DNA from 2 places in the Pseudomonas sp. MBLB4136 genome. Region 2 is predicted to be linked to the other one. Evidence: riboswitches for the same ligand, from Rfam matches in the RefSeq annotation. Region 2 holds a riboswitch; the other holds the start of a gene.

Region 1 (7,587 bases), 2.2 Mb from region 2:
CCGCTGTACACCATAGGCGGGCGCCAGATCATCAGCGACGCCCTGCGCCTGTGCGGCGCCGAGAACGTCTTCGCCGACCTGAGCCTGCCGGCGCCGCAGGTCAGCGTCGAGTCCGTGTTGCAGCGCGATCCCGAGGTTATCCTCGCCGGCAGCGGCGCCCAGCTGGACGGCTGGCGGCGCTGGCCGCAGTTGACCGCGGTAAAGCGCAAGCAACTCTGGCCGGTGCCGGACAAGGGCCTGGAACGGCCCAGTTTCCAGATGCTGGCGGCGACCGAGAAACTGTGCGCCCGGCTGGCGGACGCGCAGTAGCCCTCTGAATGCACAAGGCCCCGCGATTGCGGGGCCTTGTTGTAGGTGGCGGCTTAGAAGCGATAGCCGACGCTCAGTTGCACATCTTCTTCCGGTGCTGGATACAGTCCCTTGTTTCCCGGTGTCCAGGCGGAGTAGGTGGCGAAACTGTCGTAGCGCTTGCCGGTGAGGTTGTTGACCCGCAGCTTGGCGTTGAACTGGCGGTACTCGTATTTCAGGGCGGCGTTGAACAGGGTATAGCCCCCTTCGCGCGGCAGGACATGGGCGTCGTCGCTGGAGAGGTAGCGGGCGCCAGTGTAGATCGCTTCCAGATAGGCGTTCAGTCCCGGCAGGACGATGTAGTTCAGGTGTGCGCCGGCGCTATGACGGGACACCCAGGGCACTTCGTTGCCCTTGTTCTGGCCGGCGCGGAACTCCGAGTCGGTGAAGCTGTACTGGGCACCGACACTGAGCTTGTTGGTCAGCGAACCCTCACCCTCGAGCAGCAGGCCCTGGCGACGGGTCTTGTCCAGGTTGATATTGGCGCCGGCGCCAGGGCCGAATACGGAGTGTTCGGCGAGCGGGTCGTACAGCAGCTCGTCCTCCAGATCCAGGCGGTAGAGAGTGGCCTGGTAACGCTGGCTGCCATCGCGCCACTCGATTCCGCTTTCCCAGGACTCACCGGTCTGTGGCTTGAGGAAGGTCACGCCGGGCCCGACTGAGGCGTTCTCATTGACGTTGGCCCAGCGCAGCACATCTTCGCGCTTGATAAACAGGCTGGTCTGCTGATTCGCCTGCCACTGCAGGGCAACGCTGGTGCTGCCTTCCCGGTCGGTATGACTGAGGTCGTTGCGCTTGTTGCGGTCCTCCGCCTCGCTGGCGCGGTAGCCCAGGATCAGGCTGACATCGCTGGCAAGGGGCTGACTCAGTTGGGTGTACCAGTCGCGCTGAGTCTGGCGCGCCAGGCTGCTGAAGCTCGGAAAGCTGGCGTAGGCGGCCTGGTAATCGCTGGTGATGTGGTCGTGGCCGATCAGCCACTCGCTGCGCCCCAGGCCGCTATCGAAGTGGGCCGTCAGGCGCGGGCTGAAGCTCTCCACACGGGTGCCGTCATTGAACGGGCTGCCGGAAATCAGGCCTACGCCATCGGAGTCGCGGAAGCTGTAATCGAAGTTGCCGGTCCAGTTGGCGCCGATGGCCTGTTCCAAGGCGAAGCGGTGGACCTGGGTCTTGCTGTCGTTCCACTCGTTGGAGGTGCTCGCCTTGCGGTCCGCGCGGCGTTGGGCAATGGTCAGGGCGCCGGGGTAGAGCAGTTCATCGTCGGTGCTCTGGTACTCATACAGTGCCCAACCATCGGCGTGATCGTAGCGCAGCCGGGCGAAACCGTTGCTGTAGCTGGCGTTGTTGTGGTCGCGATAATTGTCGGTGTGGCGCGTTTCGCCGCTGGCATAGACGGAGAACCCGGCGCCTAGCTGCTGGAACAGATGCCCGCGATAGGCCTCCAGGTCGTGGCTGCCCTGGGTCGTCTCCACATAGGCTTCGTTGTCGACTGGCGTGCGGGTGATGATGTTGATCACCCCGCCTACCGCCTGGTCGCCGTAGAGCACGGTGCCGGCGCCGCGGATGATCTCGATGCGCTCGATGTTGGCCAGGGGCACGCTGTTGAGGTCGGGGCCGTTGAGGCTGGGATTGTTCAGGCGGCGGCCGTCGACCAGCACCAGGGTGTTGTTCACCGCATTCTCGCCGAAGCCGCGCAGGCTGATCGACGCGCGGTTGCCGTCGCCCAGGGTGTCGCGAACCTGCAGCCCCGCCTGCCCGCGCAGCACTTCGATCAGGTTGTGGGCGGCGCTTTTCTCGATCTGTTTGCGGTCGATCACCCGGACGCTGGCCGGCGCGGGCTTCTGCAGGGGGGTGCCGCGGGTCACCACCAATGGCTGGGCCTGATAGGGTTCGGCGGGCTCGGCAGCCAGTACCAGGCTCGGGGTCAGCGCTACGGCGAGGGCGAGAGGGGACAGTTTCATGGGTAAATCCTCAAAAGGGAGAAGTCTTTTGAGGAGGGCAGGGACAAGCACGGGCAAGCGGACGGGTGCCAGCGCTTGACGGTGATGCCCTCCGCAACACCAGTCAGATTGCGCCGAGGCAGGTCTCCGGGCTGTCGACTGCGATTTTCCCACCTTCCCGGGCGTACCCAGTGGTGTGTCGGGAAAGCCGGCGCCAGAGCGGGTGTCGCTCGGCGGCTGTCGATTACCGTTGCGGGGGCAGCGCAGGCTTGGCGGCTGTCGGCTGACAGCGGCGCACCTGCTTCCCTTTTCACGCGGCTGGTATGGCCGCGACCTCGGACAACTTGAAACGCCGCGCACCATAAGGGGCTGCGGCGGGTAAAGCAATGCTGCGGCGCGGACGTTGGTCGCCCGCGCCGCGTCGATCAGGCTGGCAACATGGCCAGGCGGCGACGGATGGCGGCCTCGATGCCGGCCTCGTCAAGGCCGCATTCGGCGAGCATCTGCGCCGGCTTGGCGTGCTCCACGTAGTAGTCCGGCAGGCCCAGGTGCAGCACCGACTTGAGCAGGTCCTCACGGGCCAGGTACTCGCTGACCGCGCTGCCGGCGCCGCCCATGATGCTGTTCTCCTCGATGGTCACCAGCAGCTCGTGCTCGGTGGCCAGCTGGCGCAGCAGGGCCTCGTCCAGGGGTTTGACGAAGCGCATGTCGACCACCGTGGCGTCCAGGGTCTCGCCGACCTTCAGCGCCTCGGCCAGTTGCACGCCGAACGCCAGCAGGGCGATGCGCCTGCCCTGGCGGCGGACCACGCCCTTGCCGATCTCCAGCGGTTGCAGGCCCGGCTCGATGCTGGCGTCGGGGCCGCTGCCGCGCGGGTAGCGCACCGCCGCCGGGCCCAGGTACTGGTAGCCGGTGGTGAGCATGCGGCGCAGCTCGTTCTCGTCGCTGGGGGTCATCACCAGCATGCCGGGGATGCAGCGCAGGTAGGACAGGTCGAAGCTGCCGGCGTGGGTCGGGCCGTCCTCGCCGACCAGGCCGGCACGGTCGATGGCGAACAGCACGTCGAGGTTCTGCACCGCGACATCGTGGATCAGCTGGTCGTAGGCGCGCTGCAGGAAGGTCGAGTAGATCGCCACCACCGGCTTGGCGCCGTCGCAGGCCATGCCGGCGGCCAGGGTCACCGCATGCTGCTCGGCGATGGCCACGTCGAAGTAGCGCTGCGGGTAGCGCTCGCTGAAGGCCACCAGGTCGGAGCCTTCCTTCATCGCCGGGGTGATGCCGACCAGGCGGTTGTCCTGCGCGGCCATGTCGCACAGCCACTGGCCGAAGACGTTGGAGTACTTGGGCCCGGAGGGCTTCTTCGGCGCGTTCGCCGGCGCGTTGATCGGCTCCAGCTTGGTGATCGCATGGTAGCCGATCGGGTCGGCCTCGGCCGGGGCGAAGCCCTTGCCCTTCTTGGTGATCACGTGGAGGAACTGCGGCCCCTCCAGGTCGCGCATGTTGCGCAAGGTGGCCAGCAGGGTCGGCAGGTCGTGGCCGTCGATCGGGCCGATGTAGTTCCAGCCCAGTTCCTCGAACAGGGTGCCGGGCACCAGCATGCCCTTGGCGTGTTCCTCGGTCTTGCGGGCGATCTCCCAGGCGCCGGGCAGGCGTGACAGCACCTTCTTGCTGCCTTCGCGCATGCTGGCGTAGGTGCGGCTGGAGAGCAGCTTGGCCAGGTAGTTGGACAGGCCACCGACATTCTTGGAGATCGACATGTCGTTGTCGTTGAGGATCACCAGCATGTTGGCGCTGACGTCCGAGGCGTGGTTCAGCGCCTCGAAGGCCATGCCGGCGGTCAGGGCGCCGTCGCCGATCACCGCCACGCTCTTGCGCTTGCTGTTGTCCAGGCGGGCGGCGATGGCCATGCCCAGGGCTGCGCTGATCGAGGTGCTGGAGTGGCCGACGCCGAAGGTGTCGTACTCGCTCTCGCTGCGGCGTGGGAAGGCGGCGATGCCGTCCTTCTGCCGCAGGCTGCTCATCTGCTCGCGGCGGCCGGTGAGGATCTTGTGCGGATAGGCCTGATGACCGACGTCCCACACCAGGCGGTCGTCCGGGGTGTCGAAGACGTAGTGCAGGGCGATGGTCAGTTCGATCACCCCGAGCCCGGCACCGAAGTGCCCGCCGGTCTGGCCGACGGTGTAGAGCAGGTACTGGCGCAGCTCGTCGGCCAGGCTCACCAGCTCGGCTTCGCCCAGGCGGCGCAGTTCGTCCGGCGTGTTCGCGCGGTCGAGCAGGGGCGTCAGCGGGCGCTCGCGGGGGATCTCATCGAAGGTCGTCGGCATCGGGCGAATCGTTATAGGCAAAAAGATGCGGCAGTTTACCCGAAAGCGATGCCAAGCTTTAAGCCATAACTCCGCGCAAGCGCGGCGGGGTTGCCCGCCCGGCCTGATTCACCCGCGCAGGCCGGTGTCCCCGTCGGGGCGCGGCTCGGCCAGGTGCCTCAGTGGCGGCGCTCGACGATATAGCGGGCCAGCTCGCGCAGCGGCTCGGCGCCGTTGTCGAAGGCGCGCAGGGCGTGCAGCGCCTGGTCGCGCAGCTCCAGGGCGTAGGCCTTGGCCGGTTCCAGGCCGAGCAGGGCCGGGTAGGTCGGCTTGTGGTTGGCCTCATCCTTGCCTTGGGTCTTGCCCAGGGTGGCGGTGTCGCTCTCCACGTCGAGGATATCGTCCTGCACCTGGAACGCCAGGCCGATGGCCCGGGCATAGGCGTGAAGGGCCTTCAGCGCGGCCTCGTCGGCGCGGCCGCTGGCCAGGGCGCCGAGGCGCACGCTGGCCTCGATCAGCGCGCCGGTCTTGTGCCGGTGCATGGTTTCCAGGGCCGCCTGGTCCAGCTGCTGGCCGACCGAGCCGAGGTCGATGGCCTGGCCGCCGACCATGCCCGCGGGGCCTGCGGCCTGGGCCAGGGCGGCGATCATCGCCAGGCGCAGCTCGGCGTCGTGGGGGTTGCGGCGGGCGTCGGCGAGGACCTCGAAGGCCAGGCTCTGCAGACCGTCACCGGCGAGAATGGCGCAGGCCTCGTCGAAGGCCTTGTGGGTGGTCGGCTGACCGCGGCGCAGGTCGTCGTCGTCCATGGCCGGCAGGTCGTCGTGGACCAGCGAGTAGGCATGGATCAGCTCCACCGCGCAGGCCGCGCCGTCGGCGTCTTGCACCTGGCCGCCGAGGACTTCGCAGGCGGCGTAGACCAGCAGCGGGCGCACCCGCTTGCCGCCGTTGACCACGCTGTAGCGCATGGCCTGGTAGAGCCTTTGCAGCTCCGCGCCTGGGGGCTGCAGCAGCGCATCCAGGGCCTCGTCGACGCGGCGCTGACACTGCGCCTGGTAGGCCGCGATCATGCCGGGCGATCCGCGTCGAAGGGGGCTTCCTCCAGCTCGCCGTCGCGTTCCAGGAGAATCTGCACCTTCTGCTCGGCCTGGGTCAGGGCGGCCTGGCAGTCGCGGGTCAGGCGAATGCCCTGCTCGAAGGCGCTCAGCGAGTCTTCCAGCGACAGCTCGCCGCTTTCCAGGCGCTCGACCAGGCTCTGCAGGTCGGTGAGGGACTGCTCGAAGTCGAGCGCGGCTTTCTTACGGGCCATGGCGGACGGTCTCTGGAGGGGGCTCTGGCAGGGTGTGTGACCGGCGCGACACTAGCAGAGGCGCGGCGTGCGGGCAAATCGCCGGGCGCGCGCAGGGGCCTCGCTCAGCCGGCAAAATAGGTGGTCCAGAAGTAATAGGCGGTCATGCCGCCGCCCACGCCGATCACCAGGGCGCGCAGCAAGGCCGGTGGCAGGCGCTGGCCGAGGGCGCCACCGGCGTAGCCGCCGAGGGTGGCGCCGGTCAGCAGGATGGCCAGCTCGTACCAGCTGACCCGCCCGGCGACCACGAAGGTGACGGTGGCGATGCTGTAGATCACCGCCGAGATCAGGTTCTTCAGGGCGTTGGCGCGGGCCACCGGATGGCCCTCGATGGAGAAGGCGGCCAGTTGCAGGATGCCCATGCCGGCGCCGAAGTAGCCTCCGTAGATCGACACGCCGACATGGGCGCCGAGCGACAGCGGGCTGTGCGGCGGCTGCGCACTTGGCGCCGCCTGCGCCCGGCGGGCGGCCAGCAGGCGACTGAGCCAGGGGCTGGCGGCGAACAGCGCGGTGGCGGTCAGCAACAGCCAGGGGATCAGGTGGCGGAAGATCTCGTCGCCACCGGCCAGCAGCAGCAGGCCGCCGCCCAAACCGCCGAGCAAACCGGCCAGCAGCAGCGGCAGCAGGTAGCGGCCCAGCGGGCGCAGGCTGCTGCGCGCCGCCCAGGCCGCGGCCAGGCTGGCCGGCCACAGGGCCACGGCGTTGGTGGCGTTGGCGGTGACCGGCGGCAGGCCGGCGGCGAGCAGGGCCGGAAAGGAGAAGAAGGTGCCGCCGCCGGCCAGCGCGTTCATGCCGCCGGCGGCGAAGCCGGCCAGCACCAGCAACAGGATATCGTTCAGGCTCATGGGCGATCCGCGCAAAGAAGGAGTCGAGCTTACCCAGCGCGGTGCCGACGGCCAAGCCGACCAAGGTGGTGTGTGCGCGAAACGGCGGGCTGTCGTGCTGGCGCGCTGCAACTGTCGGCAGCCTAGTCACCGCGCGCGCAGCAGCGACCCGCCTGCTGAATCGGCGGGCACTGCACCGAGCCGAACGAGCAGAACACGCAGCAGTCCCCCGGTTTGGGGCGCAGCAGTGCCTTGCACTGGCTGCACTCGTAATAGTACTGGCAGGCGTCGGTGGGCATGCTCTCCTGCTTGGCGAAGCCGCAGTGCGGGCAGGTCAGCACGGATTCGAGGACGACGGGTTTCATCGCGGTGCTACTCCCGTACCCTGGAGGGGTAACCGGCATTGCCGGTCGCCTCTATCAGCGTCGCCGGCTGCACCCGGTCGGGATCGTATTGGACACTGGCGGTCTTGCGTTCGAAATCGACCTGCACCTTCTCGACCCCCGGCACTTGTTGCAGGGCCCGCTTGACCGTCAGCGGACAGAGCCCGCAGGTCATGTTCTGCACCTCGAGAGTGAGCGCTTGCGGTGGGGCGGCGAGCGCCAGCAGGGGCAAGGCGGCCAGGGCCGTCAGCAGCAGTTTGCGCATGGGACACCTCCTTTCAGTAGAGCAGTGGGGCAAGCCAGGGCACGGCGAGCAACGCCAGCAGCAGCGGCGTGACGATCCAGAACAGCAGGCGCTGGCGCCTCAGCGCGCGTGGGTCGGTGCAGGGCGCTCCGGGCGCGCAGACCTGCGGCACGAAGTACAGTCGGCGAAACGCCAGGCCGAGG
Region 2 (7,587 bases):
AGCTTGCCGGTCTGCGGGTCGCGATAGACCTGGCCGACGCTCTCCAGCCCCTCGCCGCCCTGGCCCTTGAGGCTGTCGGGCAGGGCCGGCAGCTCGCGGCCTCGCTCGACCGGCAGCGGCTGCTGGCGCGCCTCGAGCCGGGCCAGCAGGTCGGTCTGCGCCACCAGGGCGGCGATCAGCCCGCAGGCGAACACCAGCACCACGTCGACCAGGTTGGCCAGCGGGCCGAGGGGGTCGTCGTCGCCCGCGGCGAAGCGGCTAGAGCGCCAGCGCCGGCTCATCGGCCCGCTCCTCGCCCGCCCAGGCCTCACACTGGTCCAGCAGTTCGTCGTACCAGCGGCGGCGCAGGCGCCCCAGGCCGAAGCCGAGCAGCCCGGCGAGCAGGCCGAACACCGTGGTGTCGAAGGCCACCCGCATGGCCACGCTGAGGATCTGCACATTGCCCTCGCCCAGGGCCGCCAGCCCGGGCCCCAGGGGGATCAGGGTGCCCATTAGGCCGAGCATGGGGCCGATGCGGGCGATCAGGTCGGCGCGGTCCAGGCGCCGGCGCGCCCGCCGCTCGATCTCCGCGACAGGCAAGACGCGCCAGCGGGCCAGGCCGCCGCAGCGCTCGCCGACGGCCACCCCGCAATCCCACACCGCCACGGCCAGCAGGGCGAACAGGCCGAGGGTGACCGGTTGCAGCAGCCAGCCGACCAGCAGGTGCAGCCAGGTGAATACTTGACTGTCGAACATCCTTAACCTCCTATCGAAATACGTGGGCCGCGGCCGCGCCATACGCCCAGGGCGAGCAGGCCGGCCAGCAGCGCCAGGGCGAACCAGAATGCCTGGCTCAGGGCTTGGGGCTCGCCTTGGGCGGCGCCCGATTCTGCGGCGGGCTCGGCCTGCGGCGCCTGGATCTCGCTGAGGCTGCTCGGCGCAGGCGCCGGCTCGTACTGGATGCGCGCCGCCTGCAGGCGCTGCTGCAGGGCGCTGCGCAGCTCCTCCGGCAGCTGCGGCAGCAGCCACTGCAGCATGGGGTGATCCGGCCGGGTGTGGCCGCTGCCGGGCAGGCCGTGGGCGACCACCAGGCGTGCGAACTGCTCGCCGAGCTGCTGGCGGGTGGCCGCGTCGGCCTGCCAGAACTCCTTGTGGATGGCCACCAGCATGATCGCCAGCATGTTGCTCTTCACGTGCACGTTGGCGCCCTGCTCGAGGAAGTCGTCCAGGCCGACTTGGTAGCGGTCGTCGACATACACCGCCTTGACCTCCTCCCAGGCGCTGTCACGGATGATCTCCGGGTTGGTCACCTGCCAACCCCAGAGGTATTCGAGGAACTCGCTGCCCATGGTCCGTGCGCCGGCGTAGTCGTGCTGCATCAGCGCCTCGATCCAGGCCGGGTTGAGGAAGCGCCCGCGCAGCTCGGCCAGCAGCGCCTGCTGCAGCGGCTCCAGGCGCACCCGCGCCGGGTCGTTGTGCCAGCTGACGAAGTTTTCCGGGGTGCTGCCGGAGACCTGCTCCACCGCCAGGCTCAGGCCACCCAGGTAATCGAAGGAGTCGTTGTTGTCGAGCAGGCCGTAGAGGTTGCTGGAACGGCCGAGGTAGGTGCGGCGCACCGTCTTGAGGTTGTCGCGGAACACCTCCTGCACCGGCTCGCCCTGGTGGCGCAGGCCGTAGGCGTGGCCGAGGCGGCTGACATAGGCCTGGGCCAGTTCGCCACGCTGCTGCCAGCTGCCGGAGCGCTCCACCAGGCGGTTGATGCCGGCTCCATAGGCCCCGGGGGCCACGCCGAACAGGCGCAGGGCCGCCAGGCTGCCGGCCTGCTCGGCACTCAACCCGGCCTCCAGGCGCCGCGCGGCGTCCGCTACCCAGTGGGCGGCGACGCGGTTGGCCGCCAGACTCTCGCGACCGCCGCCGGCCGCCGCGCCGAGGGGCTCCAGGGCCGCGGACAGGGCCGGACGCAGCGCCGGGTAGTCGCGGCGAATGGTTGCGGCGGCGCCGTCCAGGGCCAGCAGCACCGCGCGCTCGAGCAGCGCCAGCTGGTCGGCGTAGAGGTCGCGGAACAGCCCGGAGGTGGTGAACAGCAGGTCGCGACGCTCCTCCCCAGGCGCCAGGGGGCGGCGCCGGATGCCCTGGACGATGCCACGACCGTTCCACTGCGGCTCGACGCCGAGCAGGTCGAGGCCGAAGGCGATCATCGCGCCTTCGTCGCGCACCGTGTCCGAGGCCCAGAGGATCACCGCCTCGCGGCCCTCGGCGGCGAGCGGCCGCTGCCGCGCCTGCTGCGCCATCTCGCGGCCGATGCCCCAGCCGATGCGACTGGGCAGCAGGCTGCTGTCCAGGGCATGGAAGTTGCGCCCGGTGGGCAGCGCCTGCGGCGTGCGGATCGGGTCGTTGCCCTTGCCGGGGACGACGAAGCCGCCGTCCAGAGCCCTCAGCAGCGCCGCCATCTCGGCCGCCGGCGAGTCGACCAGGGCCTGGCGCTGGCCCGCCCCGGCGGCGCCCATGGAGGTCAGCAGGGTCTGCACCGCCTCGGGCTGCCAGGGCTTGCCGAACACGTGCAGGCCCATGGGCATGAAGCGCTCCTGGATGTTGGTCAGGTAGTGGCCGACCTCGTGCACCAGCAGGTCGTCATCGACCTGCTCGAAGTCGATGCCACGGGTGACCAGCACCTCGGCCATGGACTCGCGCAGCTCCGACTCCAGGCCGGCGCTGCCGACCAGCCGCTTGATCTCGGCGATGGTGGCGCGTCGCGCCGGCCCCTCGCCCTGCCCGGCGCCGGCCTCGAAACTCTCGATCAGCTGGCGCAGCTTGAGCAGGTCGTCGTACAGCGGCGTGGCCACCAGCGGCGGGGTCAGGTGGTCGATCATCACCGCCAGGCCGCGGCGCTTGGCCTGAATGCCCTCGCCGACCCCGTCGACTATGTACGGGTAGATGCTCGGCAGGTCGCCGAGTATCTGCGTCGGATAGTCCTCGTCGCTCAGGCCCGCCCGCCGCCGCGGCAGGAACTCGTAGGTGGAGTGGCGGCCGAGGTGGATCAGCGCGTCGGCACGGAAACCCTCGCGCAGCCAGTGATAGAAGGCCAGGTACTGATGCGGCGGCGGAAACACCAGGTTGGCGTGCAGCAGCTCCTCGTCCACCTCCCAGCCGCGCGGCGGCTGCGGGCCGACGAATACCTTGCCGAACCGCAGCCCCGGCAACAGCAGGCGGCCGTCGCGGACCATCACCCGCCCCGGGCCCTCGCCCCAGCCGCGCAGGCCCTCGATGCCGGTCGCCACCAGCGCCGCGATCAACCCCTCGGCCTGGGCCCAGTCGGCCTGGGTCGGCTGCGCCACGGCCGCGCGGTACAGCGCCTCGAGCTGCGCCAGCAGGTCCAGGGCGCGGGCCCGCGCCGGGTGCTCGACGCCATCGAGCACGTGGTGCAGCTCGCTGGAGCCGCTGGCCAGGATATCCGCGGCGATCTGCAGCTCGGAGGCCGCCAGGGCCCGGCGCAGCTGGGCGTGCCAGTAACCCAGGGGGCCCTGGACCATCTCCGCCTGCAGCGCGGCCGGCAGCGTGGCGAACCAGTCGCGGTACTCCTCAGCGCCCAGACTCTGCACCTTGCCGGCCATCTCGGCCAGGGCGTCGCCCTGCTCCGGCAGGTTGACGCCGCGCTCCTGCAACAGTTCGAGCAGCACCGCGGGGCTGTCCGGCAGCGGCCCGGTGTCGTAGCCCTCGGCCTGCAGGCGCTGGAGGATGTGCCACAGCGACTGCGGCACATCGAGGTTGTCCGCGCCGATGTTGTGCCGCCCCGGCGGATGGTTGTAGTAGATGATCGCCAGGCGCTTGTCGGCGTTGGCCGTGCGCTGCAGGTGTCGCCAGCGCTGGATGCGCGCGCTCATCGCGGCGACCTGGTGCGGCAGCGGCTCGCCGATGGCGAAGCGGATGCCGGACAGCGGGTCGAGCTGGCGCTCGCGCCAGGCCGCCAGCACCATGGCCTGGCTGGTGCCTTGCAGCTCCGGCATGGCCAGCTGGTAGTGCACCTTGTCGCGCGCCAGGCCGTCGCTGGACAGCTGCCAGGCCGCCTCGCTGCGGTCCTCCAGGCGCAGGCCCTTGAGCACCGGCACGTTCAGCTCGCCGAACAGCTCGGTGACCTGCTCGCGGTGCTCGCCGCCGCCGATGACAAAGTCCTGCAGGGCGACCACCGCCGCCAACGGCGGGTGCTCGCCCTCCTTGAGCCAGCGCACCGCCTGCAGGGAGCCCTCACCCCAGTTGGCGAACAGGCTGACGCAAGCCAGACCGGCCTCGCCCAGGGCGCGGCACAGCGCATCGTTGAGCGCCTGGTCGCCGGCACGATCGGCGCGCCCGTGGTCGACCAGCGCCACCAGGGCCTCGCCGCGCCAGCGCAGCTGCTCGGCGCTGCGCAGCTCGCCGTCCTGGTAGAAGCGCAGCGGCGCCCGCTCCCTGGCCGGCGCCGGCGCCACGCCGGTATCCACCCGCGCCGCCAGCCAGGCCAGCAGCCCGGCGATGTTCTCGCTGCCGCCGGCCAGCCAGTAGCTGCGCGCGCTCAGCCAGTCGGCCTGGCGCGGATGTTCGCGCTGCTGCTCCTGCAGCCAGGGGGCCAGCGCCCCGCCCGGCTTGGCCGCGCCCAGGCGCTCGGCCTCTTCGCGGGAGGCGAACAGTGGACGACCGGCGGCGCGGCTGAGCTGCACCAGGCCATGGTCGCTGTGCAGGACGAACAGCTCGGCGGCTGACGCCCGGCCCAGCAGGGGCCGCAGACGCTCCACCTCGGCGCCGAAGATGCCGGCACCGAACAGCACCTGGCCCGCATCCAGCCATTGCTGCAGGGCGGCATCGTCCAGCTCGGCCAGCTGCTCGGGAGTCCGCGCGCTGACCCGCTGGCCGGGATACTGGCGCTGGAACTGGGCGACCGCCGCGGCGAACTCGGCGGCGCTGTAGGCGGAGACGATGGCGTTGATCTGCGCCGCACCGGCCAGCGGCGCGCTCAGCGCCAGGCAGGTGGCGAGCGCCAGGCGTCTGCCCAGGGAAAGGGCGCACGTCAGGAAGGACGCAGACCGTGGAAGGGACATGCTCATGTCGTAATAGCTCCGCCGCGCTCACCCGCGCGACCCAGACCGCAAGAGGCAGGCGGAGGAACGACGACGCATGGGCCACGACAAGGGCGCGGCCCACCCGCCGGACAACGCCCTCCGCGATGCCGTGGACTGCGACAGGCCGGTCTCCGGGCTCACGAGCGGCGCGCCTCTAAGGGCGCCGGCCCGCGCACCTTCCCGTGCGCGGAGCCTGGCGGGCTTAACCGTACGTAGCGAGGGAAAGTCCGGTTCGAGGGGGCACCCCCGCGCAGTTTTGTTGGTCTTTCGCGGCGAATAGCGGGCTATTCAACGAAAAAGAGCAGCAAAAATGGCCGAATCCGGCTTTCCGCAGCAGAACAGCGTTAAGTCCGACAGTCTCCCAGGCACAGTGGTAAAAAGCGCGGGTTTGACTCGTCTACCGTTGCGGGGGCAGCGTCGGAATTGCGGGCCCGTAGAGGCCGAACGCACCGACTTCCCTGTTTCACCCCTCGGACGCGCGGCGTCGGGGGCACCTGTTGCAAGGCGCGCAGGGTAGAGACAGGCAGGCGGGGCGTCAATGCACGGGCGCGCCCGATGCCTCCCGCAACGGGAGCTAAGCTTCTACCTCCTCTTACTCGTCAGGAGCGTTGCGATGAAATACCGAGGACGCTGTCATTGCGGCCAGGTGGCGTTCGAGGTGGAGGGCGAGATCGCCGGAGCCGTGGCCTGCAACTGCTCGATCTGCCAGCGCAAGGGTGCCTTGATGTGGTTCGTCCCGCGGGACCGGCTGAACCTGCTGACCCCGGACAGCGACGCCGCCGCCTACAGCTTCAACAAGCATGTGATCATGCACCGCTTCTGCCCGCGCTGCGGCATCCACCCCTTCGGCGAAGGCACCGACCCCAAGGGCAATGCCATGGCGGCGATCAATATCCGCTGCCTCGAAGGCATCGACCTGGACGCCGTGCCGGTCCAGCAGTTCGACGGCAAGGCGCTCTAGAGCGGCGACAGCTGCAGCGAAGACAAAAAAGCCAGGCCACCGAGGCCTGGCTTTTCGACTTGGTGGACCGAAGGAGGATCGAACTCCCGACCTCCGCATTGCGAACGCGGCGCTCTCCCAGCTGAGCTATCGGCCCGTGCAGTATTCAATCTAGCCCGCCCTCGACGGCACGCCAATGGCTCAGTGACGCGGCATGAAGCCCGCCGGTTTGGCCGCCAGCCAGGCGACGAAGGTGCACAGGCGCTCATCACTCAACAGGGCCTCGCGGCTGTTGTAGTGCAGCGCCAGTTCCTTCTCGCTGAACAGCCGGTGGATCTGGTTATGGCAGGCGCGACACACCCACAGGGTGGCGGTGATCCGCTCGCTCCTGGCGTAGCGCTTCTGCACGTAGGGCTTGTCGTGCAACGCCTTGGGGATCAGGTGGTGACGGGTCAAGGGCGCCTGGCGGGCGCAGAGCTCACAGCCTTCGGGCTGGGGCGGCAGGCGAATCGGTTCGGCCATGGGACGGCGGCGAGCTCAGGGTCAGCGCTTGCGGCACAGGGTCAGGCCGTCGCCCAGGGGCAGCAGCGACAGGTCGATGCGCGCATCGTCACGCAGGGCCAGGTTGAGGGCCTGGATAGCGCGGGTATCGGCGCTGTCCGGCGCGGCCTCGAGCACCCGACCGCTCCACAGGGTGTTGTCGAACAGCACCAGGCCACCCGGGCGCAGCAGGCGCAGGGCATGCTCGAAGTAGGCCGGGTAGTTGGCCTTGTCGGCGTCGATGAAGATCAGGTCGAACTGCCCGTCCTGCTCCTCGCCGGCCATCGCTGCCAGGGTCTCCAGGGCCGGCGCCAGGCGCAGCTCGATGCGCCCGGCCAGGCCCGCCTCGTCCCAGTAGCGCCGGGCCATGGCGTTGTAGTCGCCGGAAATGTCGCAACAGATCAGCCGGCCGTCCTCGGGCATGGCCTCGGCCATGCAAATGGCGCTGTAGCCGGTGAAGGTACCGATCTCGATGACCCGCCTGGCGCCCGTCAGCTTGACCAGCAGCGCCATGAACTGGCCCTGCTCCGGGGCGATCTGCCAGCGCGCGTTTTCCAGCTGCGCGGTCTCCTCGCGCAGGCGCTTGAGCAGCGGCGTCTCACGCAGGGAGACCTCGAGCAGGTAGCGATACAGTGCGTCGTCGAGGTTGAGGGTGCGATTGGTCATGGGCTGGCCTGCCTGAAATCAGGGGTTGCGCGCCAGTTCGGCGCTGAACACGCGCTTGGCGTCCAGGTAGGTGCGCTGCCAGTAGCTGTTGCTCAGGCTGTCCAGGCGCACGGTGCCACCACTGGAGGGCGCATGGACGAAGCGGCCGTTGCCGACGTAGATGCCGGCATGGCTGACCTGACTGCCGCCGCTGGTGGCGAAGAACACCAGGTCGCCACTCTGCAGAGCCTCGCGGCTGCCGATGGTCGGCGCGCGCAGTGCGCTCAGTTCGCGGGTCGAACGGGGCAACTGGATGCCGGCGGCGTCGCGATAGACATAGCCGATCAGCCCGCTGCAGTCAAAGCCCCCTTCGGGGGTGTTGCCGCCATAGCG

What was found. Region 2 has a riboswitch for cobalamin ahead of ACSX1D_RS06500 (cobaltochelatase subunit CobN). Riboswitches for the same ligand answer to the same signal wherever they lie in the genome.
Region 1: another riboswitch for cobalamin. It lies ahead of ACSX1D_RS18325 (TonB-dependent receptor family protein); the one in region 2 lies ahead of ACSX1D_RS06500 (cobaltochelatase subunit CobN).

Annotation. Positions count from the first base shown of each region.
Region 1 is NZ_CP196713.1:3,998,279-4,005,865, reverse strand. Features, by position in the region: gene ACSX1D_RS18330 (cobalamin-binding protein) at 1-309, shown strand, start outside; gene ACSX1D_RS18325 (TonB-dependent receptor family protein) at 363-2,306, opposite strand; cobalamin riboswitch at 2,407-2,638, opposite strand; gene dxs (1-deoxy-D-xylulose-5-phosphate synthase) at 2,711-4,609, opposite strand; gene ispA ((2E,6E)-farnesyl diphosphate synthase) at 4,768-5,655, opposite strand; gene ACSX1D_RS18310 (exodeoxyribonuclease VII small subunit) at 5,652-5,894, opposite strand; gene ACSX1D_RS18305 (sulfite exporter TauE/SafE family protein) at 5,999-6,778, opposite strand; gene ACSX1D_RS18300 (GDCCVxC domain-containing (seleno)protein) at 6,901-7,122, opposite strand; gene merP (mercury resistance system periplasmic binding protein MerP) at 7,130-7,405, opposite strand; gene ACSX1D_RS18290 (mercuric transporter MerT family protein) at 7,419-7,587, opposite strand, start outside.
Region 2 is NZ_CP196713.1:1,426,095-1,433,681, reverse strand. Features, by position in the region: gene ACSX1D_RS06510 (DUF2149 domain-containing protein) at 1-281, opposite strand, end outside; gene ACSX1D_RS06505 (MotA/TolQ/ExbB proton channel family protein) at 259-735, opposite strand; gene ACSX1D_RS06500 (cobaltochelatase subunit CobN) at 738-5,054, opposite strand; cobalamin riboswitch at 5,175-5,582, opposite strand; gene ACSX1D_RS06495 (GFA family protein) at 5,683-6,030, shown strand; tRNA gene ACSX1D_RS06490 (tRNA-Ala) at 6,091-6,166, opposite strand; gene ACSX1D_RS06485 (hypothetical protein) at 6,211-6,531, opposite strand; gene ACSX1D_RS06480 (O-methyltransferase) at 6,553-7,215, opposite strand; gene ACSX1D_RS06475 (C40 family peptidase) at 7,234-7,587, opposite strand, start outside.